DNA from 3 places in the Megasphaera sp. DISK 18 genome. Region 1 is predicted to be linked to each of the others. Evidence: riboswitches for the same ligand, from Rfam matches in the RefSeq annotation. Region 1 holds a riboswitch; each other region holds the start of a gene.

Evidence for each region. A riboswitch is a leader RNA that binds a small molecule or an ion and turns the genes downstream of it on or off. The one in region 1 is predicted to bind ZMP and ZTP.
Region 2: another riboswitch for ZMP and ZTP. It lies ahead of A0U42_RS04630 (OFA family MFS transporter); the one in region 1 lies ahead of A0U42_RS05100 (formate--tetrahydrofolate ligase).
Region 3: another riboswitch for ZMP and ZTP. It lies ahead of A0U42_RS05470 (phosphoribosylaminoimidazolecarboxamide formyltransferase); the one in region 1 lies ahead of A0U42_RS05100 (formate--tetrahydrofolate ligase).

What each region holds. Positions count from the first base shown of each region.
Region 1 covers NZ_LUGJ01000021.1:62,367-69,872, forward strand. Annotated here, with positions in the region: gene A0U42_RS11455 (metallophosphoesterase) at 1-553, shown strand, start outside; gene A0U42_RS05075 (peptide chain release factor 3) at 661-2,271, opposite strand; gene A0U42_RS05080 (Rrf2 family transcriptional regulator) at 2,506-2,949, shown strand; gene A0U42_RS05085 (hypothetical protein) at 2,996-3,460, shown strand; gene A0U42_RS05090 (Cof-type HAD-IIB family hydrolase) at 3,602-4,420, shown strand; gene A0U42_RS05095 (phosphoglucomutase) at 4,529-6,037, shown strand; ZMP/ZTP riboswitch at 6,125-6,202, shown strand; gene A0U42_RS05100 (formate--tetrahydrofolate ligase) at 6,248-7,506, shown strand, end outside.
Region 2 covers NZ_LUGJ01000019.1:21,826-29,331, forward strand. Annotated here, with positions in the region: gene mnmE (tRNA uridine-5-carboxymethylaminomethyl(34) synthesis GTPase MnmE) at 1-670, shown strand, start outside; gene mnmG (tRNA uridine-5-carboxymethylaminomethyl(34) synthesis enzyme MnmG) at 683-2,557, shown strand; gene rsmG (16S rRNA (guanine(527)-N(7))-methyltransferase RsmG) at 2,559-3,269, shown strand; gene A0U42_RS04625 (D-alanyl-D-alanine carboxypeptidase family protein) at 3,285-4,319, shown strand; ZMP/ZTP riboswitch at 4,367-4,452, shown strand; gene A0U42_RS04630 (OFA family MFS transporter) at 4,538-5,785, shown strand; gene A0U42_RS04635 (DeoR/GlpR family DNA-binding transcription regulator) at 6,041-6,802, shown strand; gene pfkB (1-phosphofructokinase) at 6,799-7,506, shown strand, end outside.
Region 3 covers NZ_LUGJ01000023.1:9,294-16,799, reverse strand. Annotated here, with positions in the region: gene A0U42_RS05485 (leucyl aminopeptidase) at 1-633, shown strand, start outside; gene A0U42_RS05480 (PHP domain-containing protein) at 630-1,433, shown strand; gene A0U42_RS05475 (Asp23/Gls24 family envelope stress response protein) at 1,452-2,297, shown strand; ZMP/ZTP riboswitch at 2,373-2,450, shown strand; gene A0U42_RS05470 (phosphoribosylaminoimidazolecarboxamide formyltransferase) at 2,501-3,676, shown strand; gene A0U42_RS05465 (molybdopterin-dependent oxidoreductase) at 3,891-5,891, shown strand; gene ylxM (YlxM family DNA-binding protein) at 5,950-6,279, shown strand; gene ffh (signal recognition particle protein) at 6,293-7,506, shown strand, end outside.

The DNA.
Region 1 (7,506 bases):
CCGCTATACCAAGACCTTCGGGCCCCTCTATTATGCCAAGGAACAGCGGGGCTATCTCCTCGTCTTCCTGTCGCCGGACACGGTTACCGGCGGCGCTGCCGTCGAATTATCTCACCAGCAGCTGACCTGGCTCGACCAGACTTTGGCCGCTCACCGTCAGATGCCGACGATCATCTTCTGTCACGCTCCCTTAGAAAATACGGCCGTTCCCGAAAAGAACGGCGTCAGCCTGCCGTCGCCGCGCAATTCGGCCCAGCCCGCCGCCGACATCCGCCGCATCCTGGCCCGCCACCATCAGGTCCGCCTGTGGGTATCGGGACACACCCATACCATGCCGGACGATGCGACCTTCATGGATGACCAGAACTATTATGAAGGCCGGGTCCTCAACGTCTATAACAGCGACTGGGACGAAGATACCATCTATTCCAACTCTATCTATCTTTACAACGACCGCATCCTCATTCGGACTTATAATCATACCGAGGGCATTTGGCTGCCGGCCTTCGACCGCACCATCACCCTGCCGGAATGGTGCCGCGCCGTCGCTTAGTCTGTATATTGGAATCAACCCTTATCTTGTTCAGCATATAAAGAAGACCGGAAAGAAGTGCATTCCATTTCTTTCCGGTCTTTTCGGCGTGCTTACGATGCTTGTGATTATTCTTCTTCGTCTTCGATGGCCAGTTGGTCCGGCGTCGTGCAGAAGGTGAAATCGGGATTCCGTTCGACGATCCAGTTGGCCTGCCATTCGTTGGTGATGAGCAGGACGACGCGCTGTTTATGGTCTTTGACGATCATGGCGCTGTCGATGTTCTTGAGGTCCTTATAGTCGTTTCCGTTGTCCTGAATCCAGCGGGCGACGGTGTAGGGCAGGCGGTTCATTTCTAAATCGACGCCGTATTCGTGCTTCAGTCGGTATTCGAGGACTTCGAACTGCAGTTGGCCGACGGCGCCGACGATGTAGCTTTCCATGGAGCCCATGTTTTCATAGATCTGGACGGCCCCTTCCTGGGCTAATTGGGTCATGCCCTTGAGGAACTGCTTGCGCTTCATCGAGTCCTTGGCGCGGATGCGGGCGAAAAGTTCCGGCGGGAAGGTCGGGAAGTCTTTAAAGGTGACCTTCTTTTTGCCGTCGTATAAGGTGTCGCCGACGCCCATGGTGCCGTTGTCAAAGACGCCGATGATGTCGCCCGGATAGGCGTCTTCGATGATCGTCCGTTCCGTCGCCAGGAACTGCTGGGGCTGCATGAGCCGCAGTGTCTTGCCGGACTGACGGTGGGTGACGGACATGCCCTTTTCGAATTTGCCCGAGCAGATGCGCATGAAGACGATGCGGTCGTGGTGCTGAGGATTCATGTTGGCCTGGATCTTAAAGACGAAGGACGTGAACTGATCCGACGTCGGGTCGACGGAGCCTTCGAGGCATTTTCGCGGCTGCGGTTTCGGTGCCATGCGCAGGAATTCTTCGAGGAAGGGCTTGACGCCGAAGTTGGTCATGGCCGAGCCGAAGAACATGGGCGTCAATTCGCCGCGCTTGACCTTTTCCATGTCGAATTCGTCACCGGCTTCGTCGAGGAGTTCGATGTCGTCGATGAGGCCCTGGTGGACGTCTTCTTCGAGGAGTTCCTTGAAAATCGGATCGTCAGCCGATCCCTTGGTCGAGGCTAATTTTCTCTGGCCGTGGGTCGTGTCCTTTTCAAAGAGTTCGATAGACGACGAGGCCCGGTCGTAAATGCCCTGGTAGCTGCCGTTGAGGCCGATAGGCCAGTTCATGGGGTAGGCGTGGATGCCCAGGATATCTTCGATTTCATCCATGAGGTCGAAGGGGTTGCGGCCGAAGTGGTCGATTTTATTGACAAAGGTAAAGATGGGGATGCCCCGTTCTTTACAGACGCGGAATAACTTTTTTGTCTGCGCTTCGACGCCTTTGGCGACGTCGATGAGCATGACGGCGCTGTCGGCGGCCATGAGCGTCCGGTACGTGTCTTCACTGAAGTCCTGATGGCCCGGCGTATCGAGGATGTTGATGTGATGGCCTTCGTAGTCGAACTGCAGGACCGAGCTGGTAACCGAGATCCCACGCTGCTTTTCGATTTCCATCCAGTCGGAGACGGCGTGCTTGGCCGTTTTCCGGGCTTTGACGGAACCGGCCAGGTGGATGGCGCCTCCGTAGAGCAGCAATTTTTCAGTCAGCGTCGTCTTACCGGCATCGGGGTGAGAGATGATGGCAAAAGTACGGCGATTATTTACTTCATCGATTAATGACATAGTACACCTCATCTATTGTTAAAGCTAAAATATGCAAGTACTCTTTATTATATAAGTTTTTGCAGTCACTGGCAAGATTCTATTATGCATAAAACGGGTCCTTCAGGCCCTTACTTATAAATTTTAGATAGATATGAATTTTTTATCATTTCCTATGAGTAAAGTATAGCCTTCCTCTTGATTTTAGGTTATAATAGACTTAATCCATAGAGAATAGAGAAGGAGCATGTTAAAGTGATAATAACAAGAGAAACTGACTACGCAATACGTATTTTACGGTCCCTGGCCGATTGGGAACAGAAGAATATTCAGGAAATCAGTGATGAACAGCTGATTCCTCGTCAGTTTGCTTACAAGATTTCCAAGAAGCTCGAGCAGGCCGGATATATTGAAATCATCCGCGGAGCCCAAGGCGGCTGCCGACTGGTGAAAGATTTGCATGAATTGAACCTGATGGACGTCATCACCGTTATGGATCGGGATAACATGATCATCAGCTGCCTCGACGGCAACTTTGAATGCCTGTATCGCCGCCGTCACGGCTCTTGCCCGACCCACGATGCCTATGCAGCCATTCAGGATAAATTGGCGGAAAACTTGGCGGCCATCCCCTTACACACTTTGATTTCTGCTTCGGGGGAAAAAACGGATCCGCTTCCGGCAGAGAAAGCAGAATAACGCCGGACGCCGTGCCGGTTCATCGATAGATAGGAAAGGAATTACCATGAAGAAAAAGCTTTTTTGCGTGACTTGTCTCTTACTTCTCCAGACGGCCTTCTTTGCGGCGCCTGTGTACCAGCCGGTCCAAGCTGCAAAAGGCGGTATTCGCATGTCGGCCCCGCGGTCGGCACCGGCGGTGACGGCTCCCAAAGCGGCGCCTAAGGCCAATACGAATAATAACGCTTCATCGGCACAATCCCAGACTCGCAGTCAGACGGCTGCGCCTCGGGCCAACGCCAATACGACAGCCAACCGTTCGTCGGCTTGGGGCGGCGCTATGCGCGGCATCGGCCTCTTTGCCGGGGGCATGTTCCTGGGCAGCATGTTGAGCAGCCTCTTTGGCATGGGGAACTTTGGCTGGGCCGCCGATTTTCTGGGCCTGTTGTTTAATGTAGTACTCATTTATGTGCTGTTTAAGGCCGTGTCGGCTGTGTGGCGGGCCATCCGCGACCGGCGGCATCGATCATAAAAAAGGAAGGGCAGAAGCCCTTCTTTTTTGACTATAATGGGACTGATTCTGTCCCTGGGGTGGCGGGAATGCCTCAGACATGATATGTTCGTAGTATCAGTTAGTAACTATCCCGTCATGCGATTTGTAAAGGAGTAGGTCATGAATAACTATAAAATCATTGCTTGTGATATGGATGAAACGCTGCTCAGCAGCGATGCGACGATTTGTCAGCGCAATATCGAAGCCATTGCCAAGGCTGTCGCAAAGGGCGTCAAATTCGTGCCCTGCACGGGTCGGAGTTTTCGCACCATTGACGGCGTCTTGAAGACACTCCGTCTTTTTGAACAGCCCGACCAGTACGTCATCGGCCTCAACGGCGGCAACATCACGGAAAACAAGGGCAGCCGCTCCCTTTTCTGGGATCCCATTCCCTTTGACCTGGCCGATCAGATTTTCCGCAAGTGTGCTTCCTACGGTCAGTGCCTGCACATCTATACGCGGGACGTCGTCTACATCACCAATATTACGCCGGACGAAGAAGCTTTCCTGAAGGGCCGCATGGCCTACACGCCTTGCGAAGAAACGACCCTCGATTTTATCCGCGGTAAAGAAGAAGTCGGGAAATTGATCCTGACCAATACGGACTACGACTATTTGGAAACCGTCCATGCCGAACTGAAACCCCTCCTCGACGACATTACGGTCAGCTTCTCCAGCAACCGCTACATTGAATTCATGCATAAAGGCGTCAATAAGGGCGCCGGCCTCTTGAAATTGGCCGATATCCTCGGCGTGCGTCCGGAAGAAACGATGGCCATCGGTGACAACATCAACGACATCGACATGCTTAAAGCGGCCGGCCTGTCCGTCGGCGTCCGCAACCTGAATCCCGTCATTCGCGAGTACTGCGACGTCGTGACCGAAGCGACCAACAACGAAGGCGCCGTCGCTGAAGCCATCGAAAAATACGTATTGTAAACATCAGGTCCCTGCACGCCTTGCGTCAGGGGCCGATTTTCAGTATGATAGATGTAAATCACAGAAAGGAAAAGCTGCCTTATCGGGATAGGCAGCAGGAACAGGCATATGAACTCTACCGAAGCTATCTTAAAATTACAGAACGGCAGTGACGTCCGCGGCATCGCCGTCGAAGGCGTTCCTGACGAAAAGGTCAACCTGACGCCGGAAGCGGTCAACCGTATTGCCGCCGGCTTTGCCAAATTTTTAGCGAAGAAACTGGGCAAAAAGGAAGGAGATCTGCGCATCGCCGTCGGCCACGATTCGCGCATCTCGGCCGATATGATGAAGGAATCCGTCTTTGCCGGTCTCCTCGGCCGGGGCGTTCACGTCACCGACTGCGGCTTGGCATCGACGCCGGCCATGTTCATGTCCATCATTTTTGAAGACACGGCCATGGACGGGTCCATCATGATCACGGCCAGCCACTTGCCGTACAACCGCAACGGCCTCAAATTCTTTACCAAAGACGGCGGCCTTGAAAAGCAGGAAATCAAAGAAGTCCTGACCATCGCTTCGAATTTATCGGCAACGGCCGTATCGACGGCAGCCATCGCCTCGCTGGACCTCATCGACCGCTATGCCCTCCACCTGCGCCAGAAGATCTGCGCCGGTCTCCGTGCGGGCATGTTCGACCGTCCCTTGGAAGGGATGCACATCGTCGTCGACGCCGGTAACGGCAGCGGCGGTTTCTTTGCCACTAAAGTATTGGCCCCCCTCGGCGCCGATACGACAGGAAGTCAGTTCCTCGAACCGGACGGCCACTTCCCGAATCATATCCCCAATCCGGAAAATAAAGAAGCCATGGCGGCCATTCGAAAAGCCGTCCTCGACAACAAGGCCGACCTGGGCCTCATCTTCGATACCGACGTCGACCGCATGAGCGCCGTCCTGCCCAGTGGGGAAGAAATCAACCGCAACGCCCTCATCGCCATGATGGCCGCTATCTTAGCTCCGGACTATCCGGGCAGTACCATCATTACCGACTCGGTCACGTCCGACGAATTGACGACCTTCCTTCAGGACGAACTGCACCTCGTCCATCACCGTTACATGCGGGGCTATAAGAATGTCATCGACGAATGCATCCGCCTTAACAAGGCCGGCACCGTATCGCCCTTGGCCATCGAAACGTCGGGCCACGGCGCCTTAAGTGAAAACTACTACCTCGACGACGGCGCTTATTTGGCTGTCAAACTCCTCATGGCCGCCGCCAAGGCCAAGAAAGCCGGAAAGCCCTTGGGCGACCTCATCGCAGCCCTCGGCCAGCCTGCTGAAGGTGTCGAATACCGCCTCAAGATAAAGGGCGACGACGCGCAGGCCTATGGTGCCGACGTCCTCAAAGCCTTTGAAGAACGGGCCGAACAAGCCGGGATTTCCATTGCCAAACCGTCTTATGAAGGTGTCCGCCTCGTATTCGACGGCGGCTGGGCTCTCTTGCGCATGTCCCTCCACGACACCAATATGCCCCTTAACATCGAAAGCAAGACCGTCGGCGGATGTGAAACCATCGCCAAGACCGTAAAAGGTTTCCTGGCCGGTTTTGACCGCTTGGACATTACCGTCCTTCCGGATTAAGACAGGCGGCGTCTTGTTCCAACGTCCATTCATACCGTACGTAAAAACAGCCCTTGACGACGAGGGCTGTTTTTTTGTATAATAAATGCACAATCATGTGACTGACGGAAGTGGAGTTACCACGGGGAGCATGATTTCTTGAAGCCGACCGTCTGGGCAACTTACCAGCGGAGCGGCCTTTTTTTATGCAGCGGACAAGGAGTGACTACCATGGCAAAGGTATTAAGCGATATCGAAATTGCACAACAGACGACATTAGAACCGATTACGACCATTGCAAAAAAGGTCGGACTGACCGACGACGACTTGGAACTCTACGGCAAATATAAGGCCAAGATTTCCTTTGACGCCATCAAGCGCCTTTCTAAAGAAAAAGACGGCAAACTCGTCTTGGTTACGGCCATTACGCCGACGCCGGCCGGCGAAGGCAAGACCTTAACGACCATCGGTTTGGCACAGGCTTTGAATTACATGGGCCATAAGGCCGTCGTCGCCCTGCGCGAACCGTCCCTCGGCCCTGTCTTTGGCATCAAAGGCGGCGCTGCCGGCGGCGGTTATTCCCAGGTCCTGCCCATGGAAGACATCAACCTCCATTTCACCGGTGACATGCATGCCATTACGGCGGCCAACAACCTTCTGGCAGCGGCCATCGACAACCACGTCCATCAGGGCAATGCCCTTCGCATCGACGTGCGCCGCATCATCTGGAAGCGGGTCATGGACATGAACGACCGGGCCCTTAGAAACCTCGTCGTCGGCATGGGCGGCAAGGTCTGCGGCTTCCCGCGGGAAGACCACTTCATGATCACCGTCGCTTCGGAAATCATGGCAGCTCTGTGCTTAGCCCGTGACCTCATGGACCTCAAGAAACGGATGGGGGACATCACCGTCGCCTATGACCTGGACGGCAATTTGGTTACGGCCCGTCAGCTCGGCGTCGAAGGCGCCATGGCTATCCTCATGAAAGATGCCATCAAACCGAATCTGGTCCAGACCATCGAACATACGCCGGCCCTCGTTCACGGCGGTCCCTTTGCCAATATCGCCCACGGCTGCAACTCCGTCGTCGCCACGAAACTGGCCATGAAGATGGGCGACATCGCCGTTACGGAAGCCGGTTTCGGTGCCGACCTCGGCGCTGAAAAGTTTATGGACATCAAGTGCCGCTTCGCCGGGATCAAACCTGATGCCGTCGTCATCGTCGCTACCGTCCGGGCCCTCAAGATGCACGGCGGCGTCGACAAGAAGAACCTTCAGGAAGAAAACGTCGAAGCCTTGAAGAAGGGCTTTGAAAACCTCGCCAAACACATCGAAAACATGCGCCTCTTCGACGTTCCCGTCGTCGTCGGCATCAATAAATTCATCAGCGACACCGACGCTGAAATCGAAACCCTGCGCCAGCTCTGCGCCGACTACGGCGTCGAAGCAGCCCTCAACAACTGCTGGGCCGAAGGCGGCAAGGGCGGCGT
Region 2 (7,506 bases), on a different contig from region 1:
GTCCAGTTTACTCAACTGCCTCCTTCAAAGCGACCGGGCCATCGTCACCGATGTGCCGGGAACGACGCGGGACGTCCTTGAAGAGTGGATTTCTTTAAAAGGTATTCCCGTCTGCCTCGTCGACACGGCCGGGATTCGTGAAACCGATGACCGGGTCGAACAGATTGGCGTAACGAAGGCTAAGTCCTATATGGATAAGGCCGATATCACCGTCGTCGTCATCGATCGTTCGCGCCCCCTGTCCGAGGAAGATAAAGGAATTTTAGAGGCAACGGCCGATAAGAATGCCCTTATCGTCCTCAACAAGCTCGATTTACCGGCTGTCGTCGGTGAAGGCGATCTTACGGCCTATAACCATCCGGTCCTGTCGATTTCAGCCAGTACCGGTGAAGGCCTGGAGGTTTTAAAAGACAAACTTTTGGAACAGGCTATACCCCATACCAATCAATCGGGCAGTGCCTTACTTACCAATACGCGTCATATTGAATTGGTCCGTCAAAGCCGAGAGGCCTTGAAGCGAGCCCTGACGACCATGGAAGACGGCATGCCCGTCGACTTTGCCGTCGTCGATTTGCGGGAAGCCTGGAGCCTCTTGGGCTCTATCACGGGGGATACCGTTCATGACGATATCGTTGAAGAAATCTTCAGCCGATTCTGTTTGGGAAAATAAAGAGGTGGAACTATGTTTACCGTCGATACCTATGATGTCATCGTCATCGGCGCCGGCCATGCCGGCTGTGAAGCGGCACTTGCCAGTGCCCGCTTAGGTGCCAAGACGCTGATTGCTACTTTAAATTTAGATAATATTGCCCTTATGCCCTGCAATCCGGCCGTAGGCGGCCCGGGAAAGAGCCATTTGGTCCGGGAAATCGATGCCTTAGGCGGCGAAATGGGGATTAATACCGATGAAACGTGCCTGCAGATGCGGATGCTCAATACCGGCAAAGGGCCGGCTGTCTATTCGCTGCGGGCGCAGTCCGATAAAAAGCTGTACCAGATGTCCATGACCAAGACCTTGGAAAACCAGGAAAATCTCGATGTCAAACAGCTCATGATTACCGATTTGCTGCTCGAAGACGGCGTCGTTTCCGGTGTGCGGACAGAACTCGATGAAGTCTATAAGGCGCCCTGTGTCATCTTGGCGACGGGAACTTATTTAAAAGGGAAGATTATCATCGGCGACTGCACCTATTCCGGCGGACCTATCGGTCAGCGTTCGGCAGAAGACTTGTCAGGATCGCTCTTAAAAGCCGGAATCAAGCTCATGCGCTTTAAGACCGGTACGCCTGCCCGTGTCGACCGCCGCACCCTTCGGACTGATGAAATGACCAAGCAGGAAGGGGATAAGGACGGCCATGCATTTTCCTTCTTGTCGGAACGAAAGAACCGCAACAAGGCTTGCTGCTGGCTGACCTTTACGAATGAAGAAACGCATAAAATCATTCGCGACAACCTTGATCGGGCGCCGATGTGCAACGGCGTCATCGAAGGCATCGGTCCCCGGTACTGCCCGTCCATTGAATCGAAAATCGTCCGCTTTGCCGATAAAAAGCGGCACCAGCTTTTCGTTGAACCGGAAGGGGAATCGACAGAAGAAATGTACGTCCAGGGCATGAGTACCAGTATGCCTGCTGACGTTCAGTATGCCTTCCTGCGGACGATACCGGGCCTTGAAGACGTAAAAATCATGCGTCCCGGCTACGCCATCGAATACGACTGCCTTGATCCGACGCAGCTCACGCCGTGGCTGGAAACGAAAAAGATTTCCGGCCTCTTTTCAGCCGGCCAGGCCAACGGTACCAGCGGCTATGAAGAAGCGGCAGCTCAAGGGCTGATTGCCGGTATCAATGCGGCTTTAAAAGTGCAGCATAAAGATCCCTTCGTCCTGACCCGCTCCGAAGCTTACATCGGCGTCCTCATCGATGATTTAGTCACTAAGGGAACGAACGAGCCTTACCGCATCATGACCAGCCGCAGCGAGTACCGACTCATCCTGCGTCAGGACAATGCCGACTTGCGCCTGACCCAGAAGGGTTACGACATCGGTTTGGTAACAGAAGAACGATACCGGGCCTTCACGGCTAAGAAAGAGGCCATCGACGCCGGGATTGCAGCCTTGAAGGGAATTTCGGTTACGCCGTCTAAAGACAACTTAGCCAAACTTGAAAAACTCGGCACAGCGCCTATCCATACGGCTCTCACAGCCTATGACCTTCTTCGTCGTGATGACGTGACCTATGCGTCCCTACAGACCGTCTTTGACTTGCCGGACTTAGCGGAAGACGTTGAGGAAGAAATCGAAATCATGATTAAGTACGAAGGCTACATCAGCCGTCAGATGGAACAGGTCGACAAGATGAACCGCTTGGAAAAGAAGAAAATGCCCAAAGACATCGTCTATGCCGACATCGACACTTTGTCTGCCGAAGCGCGGCAGAAGCTCGATGAAATCCGCCCCTTGTCCTTAGGTCAGGCCAGCCGTATTTCCGGCGTTTCACCGGCCGATATTACGGCCCTTCTGATTCTCTTGGAACAACACAACCGGGGGGATAAGTAATATGTTTGGCAGTGAATTACAATCGGCTCTTACAGCCATGGGACTTTCGGTGACGGAGGAACAGCTCCGCCAATTCGACGTCTTTCATGAACAATTAATTGAAACCAATAAGGTCATGAACCTGACGGCCATTACCGAGCCTAAAGAAGTAGCGATAAAACACATGGCTGACAGTCTTTCCTGTTATGAAGAGGATTGCTTTACGCCGGGGGCGTCCGTTCTTGATTTGGGAACCGGCGCCGGCTTTCCCGGCCTGCCCTTGCTCATCTATCGCCCGGATTTGAAGGTTACCTTTTTTGACTCCCTGCAAAAGAGACTTACTTTTTTGCAGAACCTGGTTGATCAATTGGGACTTACTGCCGATTTCCTTCACGGTCGGGCCGAAGAGGCAGCCCATCAGCCTATCTACCGCAGTGCCTTTGACGTCGTGACCAGCCGAGCCGTGGCTCGTTTAAATATTCTGGCCGAATGGGCTCTGCCTTATGTCAAACAGGACGGTTATTTCATTTCTTTAAAGGGCGCCCAGTATGAGGACGAACTGAAAGAAGCTGAAAAGGCCTTGAAGATTTTAGGCGGTACGGTGGCCCGTGTGAAGGCCGTTCAGCTTCCGGGACTCGATGAGGTGCGGGCCGTCATCTATATTCAAAAGACTGGCGAAAGTCCTAAAAAATATCCGCGCAAGCCGAAAATGGCTGTAAAAAATCCTTTATAAAGGAGAGGTGCAATTATGTCTTTGAAAAAAATGATTTGTTTGGCTGCCGCTGCCTGTATGACCCTGGCAGCGCCGGTCTTTGCCGATGAACTGCAGAAACCGGATATCGAGGCTCATGCAGCCTATGTTATGGATGCCGATACGGGGGATGAACTCTATGCGAAAAATGCCGATGACCTGGCCTATCCCGGCAGTACGACGAAAATTATGACGGCCATCCTCGGTATTGAGCTCGGTAAGGGGCAGAATATGATGGATAAACCCCTTAATATTACGAATGATATCTATGACATCGAAAGTGATGCCTCCGTTCTCGGCATCAAACCGGGCGATCAGATTACCCTCAGTAATGGCATGACCGGCATGATGCTCGTATCGGGCTGTGATGCAGCCGTTGCCGTCGCCGAAACGGTGACGCCGACAGAATCTGATTTTGTTGCCAAGATGAATGAAAAAGCAGCTGCTTTAGGCGCTTCTCATACGCACTTTGCCAATCCTCACGGCCTTCCCGATACGAACCATTACTCGACGGCTCGCGACATGGCTGTTATCGCTGCCTATGGCATGAAGATTCCTGAATTTCAGGATATGGTCAGCCGAAGCGAATTCGACATGCCCTATATGGACGGCGGATTCAAGCACTGCACGTCGACCAACGAGTTTTTGACCAGCGGCTTTGCCGGCGCCAACGGCATCAAGACCGGTACGACCAATGCCGGTGGTCCTTGTCTTGTCGTTTCGGCAACGAGAGACGGTCGGACGGTCATCGCATCGATCATGAATTCGAGCGACCGCTATGGCGATGCCCAGAAACTGATGACCTACGCTTTTTCGGCTCTGAAAGATGCGGAACCTGCAGAAAATGTCTACATCGTGCGCCATGCACCGGCAGGCCAGACCTTATCGGATATTCAGGAAAAGCAGCAGCAGGCCGCTGAATTAGCTGCTCAGCAGGGGCAGGAACAATCGTCGAGTGCAGCAACGACACAAAAAGCTGCCGGCCAGTCCACGGAATCGAAGGATTACGTTCCTTTTTCTCCGGCCGCTTAAAATTTGATATTGACAAAATAAATCAATATTCGTATAATAACATCAGCAGATTCGTACAGGACTGACGGATTCAAGTGGAGCAACCACGTGAACTGTACGAAGCCATTTCATGCCGACCGTCTGGGCAAGTGTATGCTACTAACATATTCTTGGGCCCGGGGGTCGGTATATTTTTTTTCAGACCTCTTGGCTCCCTACCTGGAAGGAGATAATGGATCATGAAAAGAAATCGTTGGCTCATCGCTTTGTCGGCTATCGGCCTCCATATTTGTATCGGCAGTGTCTACGCTTGGAGCGTTTTGACCAAGCCGATCATGGAAGCTATGGGCTTTAGCCTGCAGGAAACGACGTGGACTTTTTCTTTAGCTATTTTATTCCTCGGATTATCGGCCGGTTTCTTGGGCAGTTTTGTTCAAAAAATCGGACCTCGCAAATCAGGGCTCTTGTCGATGACCTTCTTCGTCTTGGCTATGTTTGGTACGGCAGCTGCCCTCTACCTGCACAGCCTGCCCATGCTCTACTTGTTCTACGGCGTCATCGGCGGCATCGGCCTGGGGACGGGCTACATTACGCCGGTATCGACGTTGGTTAAGTGGTTCCCTGAAAACCGCGGCTTTGCAACGGGTTTGGCCATCATGGGCTTCGGTTTTGCCAGCCTGATTGCAGGTCCTGCCATGCAAATTCTGGTTCAGTCTTTTGGTCTGGTGGCTAATTTCATCATCCTCGGTATTGTATATATGGTCATCATGACAGCATCGTCCTTATATTTAGCGCCTCCCGAAGAAGATTCGGCAGCGGCTGCTGAAAAGAAATCGAACGTTGAATATGCCGATGCACAGCCTCAGTTTACCGTTCGCGACTCCATGAAAACGTGGCAGTTCTACGCCATTTGGTGGCTCTTCTTTACGAACATTACCTGCGGCATCGCCCTCTTGGCCGTTGCATCTCCCATGGCCCAGGATGTCGTCGGCATGTCGCCTATGGCAGCGGCTTCTATGGTCGGCCTCATCGGTCTCTTGAACGGTGCCGGCCGCATTGCTTGGGCTACCGTTTCCGACTATATCGGCCGTTCGTCGACGTATGTCTTATTCTTCGCCATTGAAATCCTGGCCTTCTGGCAGCTTGCCAATGTAACCAGCGCTTTCAGCTTCCAAATCCTCCTCCTGCTCATCATTACTTGCTATGGCGGCGGTTTTTCCTGCATGCCGGCTTACCTCAGCGACCTTTTTGGTACCAAGTATCTCAGTGCCATTCACGGCCGTATCCTGACGGCTTGGGGGGCTGCCGGCGTTGCCGGTCCGGTCTTGGTATCGATCATCAAAGAAACGACGAACAGCTACGCTACGACGCTGTACTTCTTCGTCGGAGCCTTCGTAGTGGCTTTGGTACTGATGGCATTCTTGAAATACCAGACCCGTCACGGAATTGAAACGACGGCCCAGCCCTCCCGGAGTACCGGTATGTAAGTGCTTTCTTAAACAGAAATGATTGACCTGACCGATTCATCATCGGTTTATGGAAGTTCATGGAAGGAAATTGTCCCTTATATGACAGTTTCCTTCTTTTTTTTTATTTCTATGTGAATAAAATCACTTGAATGAGCTGAGCACATAAATGAACGAATTTGATTGCTTTTTGATTATAATGGTTGTATTTGATTGAAAATGAATGAAAATAACGATATAATATGGCGAGAGGAGGCTGGAAAAGGAAGTGATGCGATGCTGACTGAAGAAAGACATGAAAAAATAATGCGACTCGTCAATACGAGCGGAGCCGTATCTGTTCAGGATTTAGTTAGTTTTTTGAACATCTCGGAATCGACAGTCCGAAGGGATTTACTGACCCTTGATCGGGAAGGCCGCCTGCGCCGTGTTCATGGCGGAGCGACGACGCTTCGAGACGATTCTTTATATGAAGCGGATATGGAGAATTTGCAGGATAAATATTCTATTCATATGAGTGAAAAGCGGCGTATTGCCCAGTATGCAGCCCGATTGATTCATAAAGAGGACTTTGTATATCTCGATGCCGGTTCGACGACGGAACAGCTCGTCGAGTTCCTGGCCGGTTCAGAAGCGACATTTGTTACGAACAGTATCCCCTTGGCACAGAAATTAGGCCGTATCGGCGGCAGGGTTTATATTGTTCCCGGCCGCGTGAAAGGCGATACAGAAGCCATCGTCGGCAGTGAAATGAGAGACATGATCGGCCGCTACCATTTTACCAAGGGCTTTTTTGGTGCTAATGGCATTGCCGTCCATTCCGGCTGTACGACGCCCGATGATGAAGAAGCAGTCTGTAAGAGGGCCGCTTTAGGGCAGTGTATGGATCGTTTTGTCCTAGCTGATTCCAGTAAGTTCGGCTTATCTTCACATATTACATTTGCAGAATTGTCAATGGTTACGCTGATTACGGCGCGGGACGATGACAGCCTCGATTACAAACCGTATCAGCAAATTACGGAGGTGCATATCCTGTGATTTATACAGTTACGTTCAACCCATCCTTAGATTATGTTGTCCATATGAAGAAATTTACAGCCGGTGATATCAATCGGGCAGAGCAAGAAATGATTTATCCCGGCGGCAAGGGCATCAATGTATCCCTCGTTCTCGGCAACCTCCACATCCCGTCTAAGATGCTGGGCTTTGTGGCCGGCTTTACGGGTAAGGAAATCGAACGCCTGGCGAAAGAAAACGGCGGGGATACGGATTTTATCCTCCTCGACGAAGGATGCTCGCGCATTAACCTCAAGGTCAGTGCCGATGACGAAACGGCTGTTAACGGTATGGGTCCGAACATTCCGGAAGATAAGCTCAATGCCCTTTTGGCGCAAATCGATGCCATTGCGGATGGTGATACATTGGTCTTGGCCGGTAGTATTCCCAGTGATATTCCGGACGATATCTATGAACAGATCTTGAAGCGCCTTCAAGGCCGGGATATCCGCGTCGTCGTCGATGCTACAGGCGACTTATTGAAAAATGTCATTAAATATAAACCGTTCCTCATTAAGCCCAATAATTTTGAATTAGGCGAACTGTTCAGCGTCGATCTCAAGACCGATGATGAAATCATCGTCTGCGCTAAACAGCTGCAGGCTATGGGTGCCCGCAACGTCCTCGTTTCTCTCGGGGGAGACGGTGCTCTTCTCCTCGGCGAAGACGGAAAAGTATACCGCCGT
Region 3 (7,506 bases), on a different contig from region 1:
ATGGCCGGGGCGGCTGCTGCCGTCGGTGTCATTCGGGCCCTCATGCTGCTTCGCTATCCGGTCAATGTGCTGGCCGTTTTGCCCCTCGTTGAAAATATTCCTTCCGGCATGGCTTATCACGTCGACGACATCTTGACCATGTATAACGGCAAGACCGTTGAAGTCAAGAATACCGATGCCGAAGGGCGGCTCATTTTAGCCGACGCGTTAACCTATGCTCAGGAAAAAGGGGCGACGCGCCTCATCGACCTGGCGACCCTGACCGGCGCCTGTGTGACGGCCTTGGGTTCGGTGCGGACAGGCATGGTCGGCAACGATCAGGAATGGATGAACCGCTTCTTTAAGGTCGCGACGGAAGCCCATGAAAAGATTTGGCAGCTGCCGGCTGATGAAGAATATGAAAGCCTTTTGAAAAGCAGTGTAGCCGACATGAAGAACGTCGGCGGTCCTGAAGCCGGGGCGATTACGGCCGGTCTCTTCTTGAAGCAGTTCGTAAAGGACGGGACGCCGTGGATCCACCTCGACATCGCCGGTCCTGCTTTCCGGGAAAAGGCCGATGAAACGGGATTTGTCGGCGCCACCGGCGTCGGTATTAAGTCGATTCTGCACTTATTGCAGGGAGGTGTACCGTGATAGTTGATCTTCATATGCATACGACCTGCTCGGACGGTGTCTATACGCCGGAACAGCTGACCAAGATGGCCGTCGATGCCGGGCTCGACGTCATCGCTATTTCTGACCACGATACGGTGGCAGCTTATGACGGCAGTCATACCTTCGCCGCAGGAATCAAGGTCATCCCGGCCATTGAAATAAGCTCTGAATGCGACGGCGAAGATGTCCATATTTTAGGCTACGGGATCAATACCGACGATGAAGCCATGCTTTCCTACTGCCGCGAATTTAAGCAGCGGCGCTTCGACCGGGCCATGGAAATCGTCGACCGTTGCCTGAAAAACGGCTATGACATCGACCGCAAGGTCGTCGAAGACATGGTTCATAAGGGCGGCACCGTCGGCCGTCCCCATATCGCCCGCATGCTCGTCGAAAAAGGCTATTTCCCTGATGTAAAGACCGTCTTTGACAAGGTTCTCTATCATGGCGGCCCCCTCTACGTACCCTATACGCGGCGGACCATCGACGAATGCGTGGCCCTCATCCGCAAGGTCGGGGGACTGGCCGTCTTAGCCCATCCGGGCCTCTTGAAGCGGACTTTGGATGAAGTCCTGACTCATGATTTTGACGGTGTCGAAGTGTACCATCCCAAGAACCGCGGCCGTTTCGACGAATTTTTGGAATTAGCCAAAAAGCGCAATTGGTATATCAGCGGCGGCTCCGATTTTCACGGGACCGTCGGCCGTTTCCCGGAAAAGCTCGGCATCTTTACCGTCGATGCTGAAAAGGTACAGGCTTTGTTGTCTCACGCAACCTAATAAAGGCAGGTGACAGACATGGAAGTTGTCGGTTTTATCGGCGCCAGCGGGACGGGGAAAAGCCACCATGCCCTGGTCGTCGCCTACGATCACGATATTCAGACGATCATCGATGACGGACTCCTCATCGATCACAACCGCATCGTTGCCGGCCGGTCGGCCAAGGATGAAACGAATCGCCTCAAGGCCGTGCGCCGCGCCGTATTCAATAACCCGGACGACGCCGCTGCCATGAAGGCAGCCTTAGCCAAAGCAGCTCCTGAAAAACTGCTCATCCTGGGAACGTCGCGGCACATGATTCACCGCATCTGCGAAGCCCTCGAGCTTCAGGAACCGTCGCGGTTCATCCGCATTGAAGACGTCTCGTGCTCGGAGGAAATCGAAAAGGCTCAAAGTATCCGCATCAAAGAGGGAACGCATATCATCCCCGTGCCGACGATGGAGCTGAAACCCCATTTTCGCGGCTATCTTTTGGATTCGATCCGTTCTTTCTTTTATGACAACAACGGCAAGAAATTGTCGCCCTTCGAGCGTTCCGTCGTTCGTCCCATCTTCAGTTATTATGGGAAACTGACGTTTTCCAACGACGTCCTTGAAAGCCTGGTCCGCCATGCTTTGAGTCAAAATGAAGGCGTGACCAAGGTCAATCGCCTGAAAGTGGCTATCAACTATAACTCGACGCGCAACGGTCTGGCTATTATCTTGTCCCTGACCATTGCCTACGGAGAAAATATAAAGAAACTCATGAGCCGCATCCGTCGCGATATCCAGCACGAAGTGGAATATACGACGGGCATGGCTGTGGAAATCCTCAAGATTACTGTGCGCGACATTTCACCGCAGCCGCCGGAAGAGGAATCATAGAGGGTATCACCTGAAAAGGGCTGCTGACGGCAGCTCCTTTTTCTTGACAGCCTGAATCGGCGGACGGTATAATAAGGTGAAGCATGTGACTGACGGAAGTGGAGTTACCACGGGGAGCATGATTCATAAGAGCCGACCGTCTGGGCGAAACGTTCCAGAAGTGTCGGTATTTTTTTATTTTGGGTCTATCAGGAGGTATCACGATGAACGAACTGAAATTAAAATACGGCTGCAACCCGAACCAGTCGTCGTCCCGGGTATATATGAAGGATGGCAGCGCCCTTCCTTTTACGGTCCTTTGCGGCCGCCCCGGCTATATTAATTTGCTCGACGCCTTTAACAGCTATCAGTTGGTCAAGGAATTGAAAGAAGCGACAGGCCTTCCGGCAGCGGCTTCCTTCAAGCACGTCAGCCCGGCCGGCGCCGCCGTTGCCACGGAGATGAGTGATACCCTGAAGAAGATATATTGGGTCGATGATCTGAAACTGTCGCCCTTGGCCACGGCCTATGCCTGCGCCCGCGGTGCCGATCGCATGAGTTCTTACGGCGATTTCGTTGCCCTCTCCGATGTCTGCGACGTCGAAACGGCAACCCTCTTGAAGCGAGAAGTATCGGACGGCGTCATTGCTCCCGGCTACAGCGACGAAGCCCTGGCTATTTTAAAGACTAAGAAAAAGGGCAATTACTGCGTCCTTCAGATTAATGCCGATTACAAGCCCCAGCCTGTCGAATCGAAAGAAGTCTACGGCGTCACCTTTGAACAGGAACGAAATGAAGCCAAGATCACGGCCGATATGCTGCAGAACATCCCTACGCAGAACAAGGACATCCCGGCGGCTGCTCAGCGCGATCTCATCATCGCCCTCATTACCTTAAAATACACCCAGTCCAACTCCGTCTGCTACGTAAAAGACGGCATGACCATCGGTGTCGGCGCTGGTCAGCAGTCCCGCGTCCACTGCACCCGTCTGGCCGGCAATAAGGCCGACGTCTGGTGGCTCCGTCAGAACCCGAAAGTCTTGAACCTGCCCTTCCGCGACGACGTCCGTCGTCCGAATCGGGACAATGCCATCGACGTCTACATCTCCGACGATTACGAAGACGTCTTGGCCGACGGTATCTGGCAGGATCTCTTTACGGAACAACCGCAGCCCCTTACGCGGGAAGAAAAGAAGGCTTGGATTGCCCAGCTCCACGGCGTAGCCCTTGGCAGTGATGCTTTCTTCCCCTTTGGCGACAACATCGAACGGGCTCATCGCAGCGGCGTCGATTACATCGCCCAGGCCGGTGGTTCGATCCGCGACGACAATGTCATCGAAACGTGCGATAAATATGGAATTGCCATGGCTATGACCGGCCTGCGCCTCTTCCATCATTAAACCGAATACCCTTGCAGCTATTGTAAGATCGTGTGCTTGAAAACTTCGGGCCCATGGTGAGACTTCCTGTCGTCACCGTGGGCCCTTGTTTTATATAACATTACCCTTGATGATGAGGAAGGGGAATCGTATTTTCTTCAGATTGTTTTGCCAAGGTTCCTCTGCGGCGATATAATGAACATATATTATAATAGATACATAAGGAGGGAATTCTATGACACAATATAGGTCGGTCTGCCCCTATGACTGTCCCGACGCCTGCGGTCTCTTAGTAAACGTCGAAGACGGTCGCGTCGTTTCGGTGAAGGGCGATGAAAGCCATCCCTTTACGCGGGGGACGATGTGCCCCAAGATGGCTCACTATGAACGGACGGTCCATTCGCCGCGGCGACTGACGACGCCTTTAAAGCGGACGGGAGCGAAGGGGAGCGGAGAATTTGAGCCCATCTCTTGGGATCAGGCCCTAGATGAAATCGCAGCTTCGTGGAAACAAATTATCGCCGAAAAGGGACCGGAAGCTATCTTGCCCTACTCCTACGCCGGCACCATGGGCATCGTCCAGCACGATGCTCTGCATGGCTTGTTTTATCGGCTAGGTGCGTCGGAACTCGACCGGACGATTTGCGCACCGGCCAAGGGGCAGGGGTTCAAAGACGTCATGGGCGGTACCTTGCCGACGGCGCCCCAGGAAGCGCAAAACAGCGACGCCATCTTCTTGTGGAGCATTCACATGATGGCCACCAATATCCACTTCAAACACGACGTCGACGCTGCTCGGGAAAGGGGAGCCGTCATTTGGTGCATCGATACGTACCGCACCAAGACGGCCGATTTGGCTGATCATTTCGTCGCCATTCGCCCCGGTACGGACGGTGCCCTAGCTCTCGGTATGATGCACGTCTTGGTTAGAGACGGGCTGACCGACGAAGCCTTTCTGTCTGAAAAAGTCCTCGGTTGGGAGGAACTGAAAGAAAAAGTCATTCCTCGCTATACGCCGGAAGAAACGGAAAACATTACCGGCGTCCCGAAGGCTGTCGTCGAAGAATTGGCTCAGGCCTACGGCAAGGCGCGGGCGCCCTTCATTCGTCTGGGAAGCGGCCAGTCCCGCTACCGCAACGGGGCGATGACGACGCGGCTCATCACCTGCCTTCCGGCCGTCGTCGGCGCTTGGGGAAAACGAGGCGGGGGAATCTTGACCTCAGCCGGCGCGTCTTCGGCCTATGATAAGAGCATCGTTACGCGTCCCGACTGGAAGAAACCCGGAAAACGTCTGGTCAACATGTGCCGTATCGGTCAGGCCCTTACGGAAGACGACAGCATCCAGAGCCTCTTCGTCTATTCGTCGAACCCGGCCTGTACGGCACCGGATCAGAATGCCGTCCTAAAGGGCCTTTCGCGGGACGATTTGTTCACCGTCGTCCACGAACGCTTCATGACTGATACGGCCCGCTACGCCGACATTATCTTGCCGGCGACGACGTCTCTAGAGCACGATGACGCCTACTATTCTTACGGTAACTATACGATCCAGTGCGGCTATGCCGTCATCGAACCTCTCGGCGAAAGCCGGTCCAACTGGCGTCTTGCCTGTGATCTGGCCAAGTCTCTCGGCATTACCGATCCCTTTTACGACCAGTCCGAACGGGACCTCGTCGATAAACTCATCACCTCGACGGTAAAATGGCCCCTTCCCGTCGATCAGGACTGCCTGCGCTCAGGCCGGCCGACACCCCTTCCCATGCCGGAAGACTATCAGACGACTTTTGCGACGCCGTCGGGAAAGATCGAAATTCGCAACGATGCCTTGACACCGGCATTGCCCGATTATATGCCCCTTGATCCCGATGAGGGAAAACTGGCCTTCGTCAACGGCGCCGATATGCGCATCCTCGATTCATCCTTTAATGAACGGGATGAATTGACGGCCAGCCATACGATGGACCTCTTCGTCCACCCTGAGGATGCCGACCGCTACGGCCTCGCTGACGGTGAGTTCGTGACCCTCAGCAATAAAAGAGGGCAGGCCGACTTTACGGTCCGTATCAGTGACCGTACCGTCCCGGGCCAGGTCGTCAGCGAAGGCGTATGGTGGCGCGAACGCGTCAAAGGCGGCGGCGCGTCGGTCAACGTCCTTACCAGCCAGCGTCTGACCGATGAAGGCCGGGGCAGTACTTTTTATGACGTCCGCGTCAATCTGACAAGTAAAAATACTTGACAGAGTAGACCGATTCCGGTATACTGTCAAAGTACGCTGTTTGAAAGGCGGTGAAGCCATGCTTGAAGATGTAGTCCGTAAGGGACGGCTCCTCGATTTGTACGGGCCGTTATTGACGGAGAAGCAGCGGCGCTGTATGGAAATGTATTTCGATATGGACCTGTCCTTGAGTGAAATCGGGGAAGAACTGCAGATTTCCCGTCAAGGCGCTTACGACATGCTCAAGCGCGCTTCCCATTCGCTGGAAAGCTATGAACAGCGGCTTCGGTTGCTGGCCCGCTTCGATGCGGTCCGGGAACAGATCGATGAAGTCCAGAACCTGCTTGAAGGTCAAGGACCCGGCGATATTGAAAGAGCTAAACAACTTTTACATGAAATAGATTTATAAAAGGAGGCCCCTCATGCCATTTGAAAGTCTGTCCGAACGATTCCAGGCGGCCTTTAAAAAGCTTCGCGGCAAAGGGAAGCTTTCTGAAGAGGATGTCAGTGAAGCGCTGAAAGAGATGCGCCGCGCTCTGCTCGAAGCGGACGTCAACTTTGCCGTCACCAAAGACTTTATTAAGAAGGTCAAAGAAAAAGCCGTCGGTGAAGAAGTCTTCGGCAGCTTGAATGCGTCGCAGACGGTCATCAAAATCGTCCGCGATGAATTGACGGAACTCCTCGGCGGGACCCAGAGCCGGATTACCATTGCGCCGAAACCGCCGACGATCATCATGCTCGTCGGTCTCCAAGGGGCCGGTAAGACGACGACGGCAGCTAAGCTCGCCAAAAAACTGAAGTCTCAAGGCAAGAGCCCGCTCATGGTAGCAGCCGACGTCTATCGCCCGGCGGCTATCACCCAGCTGCAGGTCCTCGGTCAGGAACTGGATATGCCCGTTTACACCGAAGACGGCAGTAAGGACCCCGTTGCCATTGCCCAGCATGCTATTCCCTATGCGACCAGCCATTTGCGCGACGTCGTTATCATCGATACGGCCGGGCGCCTTCATATCAACGAAACCTTGATGGATGAATTGATTCACATTAAAGAAAATGTTCATCCTCATGAAATTCTCTTAGTCGTCGACGCCATGACTGGTCAGGATGCCGTTACGGCGGCTTCTGCCTTCGATAAAGCCCTCGGTATCGACGGCATGATTATGACCAAGCTCGACGGCGATGCCCGCGGCGGGGCCGCCTTGTCCATCAAGGCCGTCACGGGCAAACCTATCAAATTCATCGGTGTCAGCGAAAAGCTCGACGGCATCGAAGAATTTCATCCCAATCGTTACGCATCGCGTATCCTCGATTTAGGCGACGTCGAAACGATCATCGAAAAAGCCCAGGCTGCTTTCGATGAAGAGTCCATGGAAAACATGAAGAAGACCATGAAGAGCGGGTCTTTCACCTTCGATGATTTCCTCTCCCAGCTTCAGATGATTAAGAAGATGGGCAACATGGGCAGCTTACTTAGCCTCATTCCCGGCATCGGGAAGTACAAGAAAGAACTCGACAAGGTCGATATGGACGGCAAGGAATTCAAGCGAATCGAAGCCATCATCACGTCCATGACGGCTCAAGAACGGTCGAGTGCCAACCCCAAAATGCTGATTAAGGACAGCCGTAAGCGCCGCAT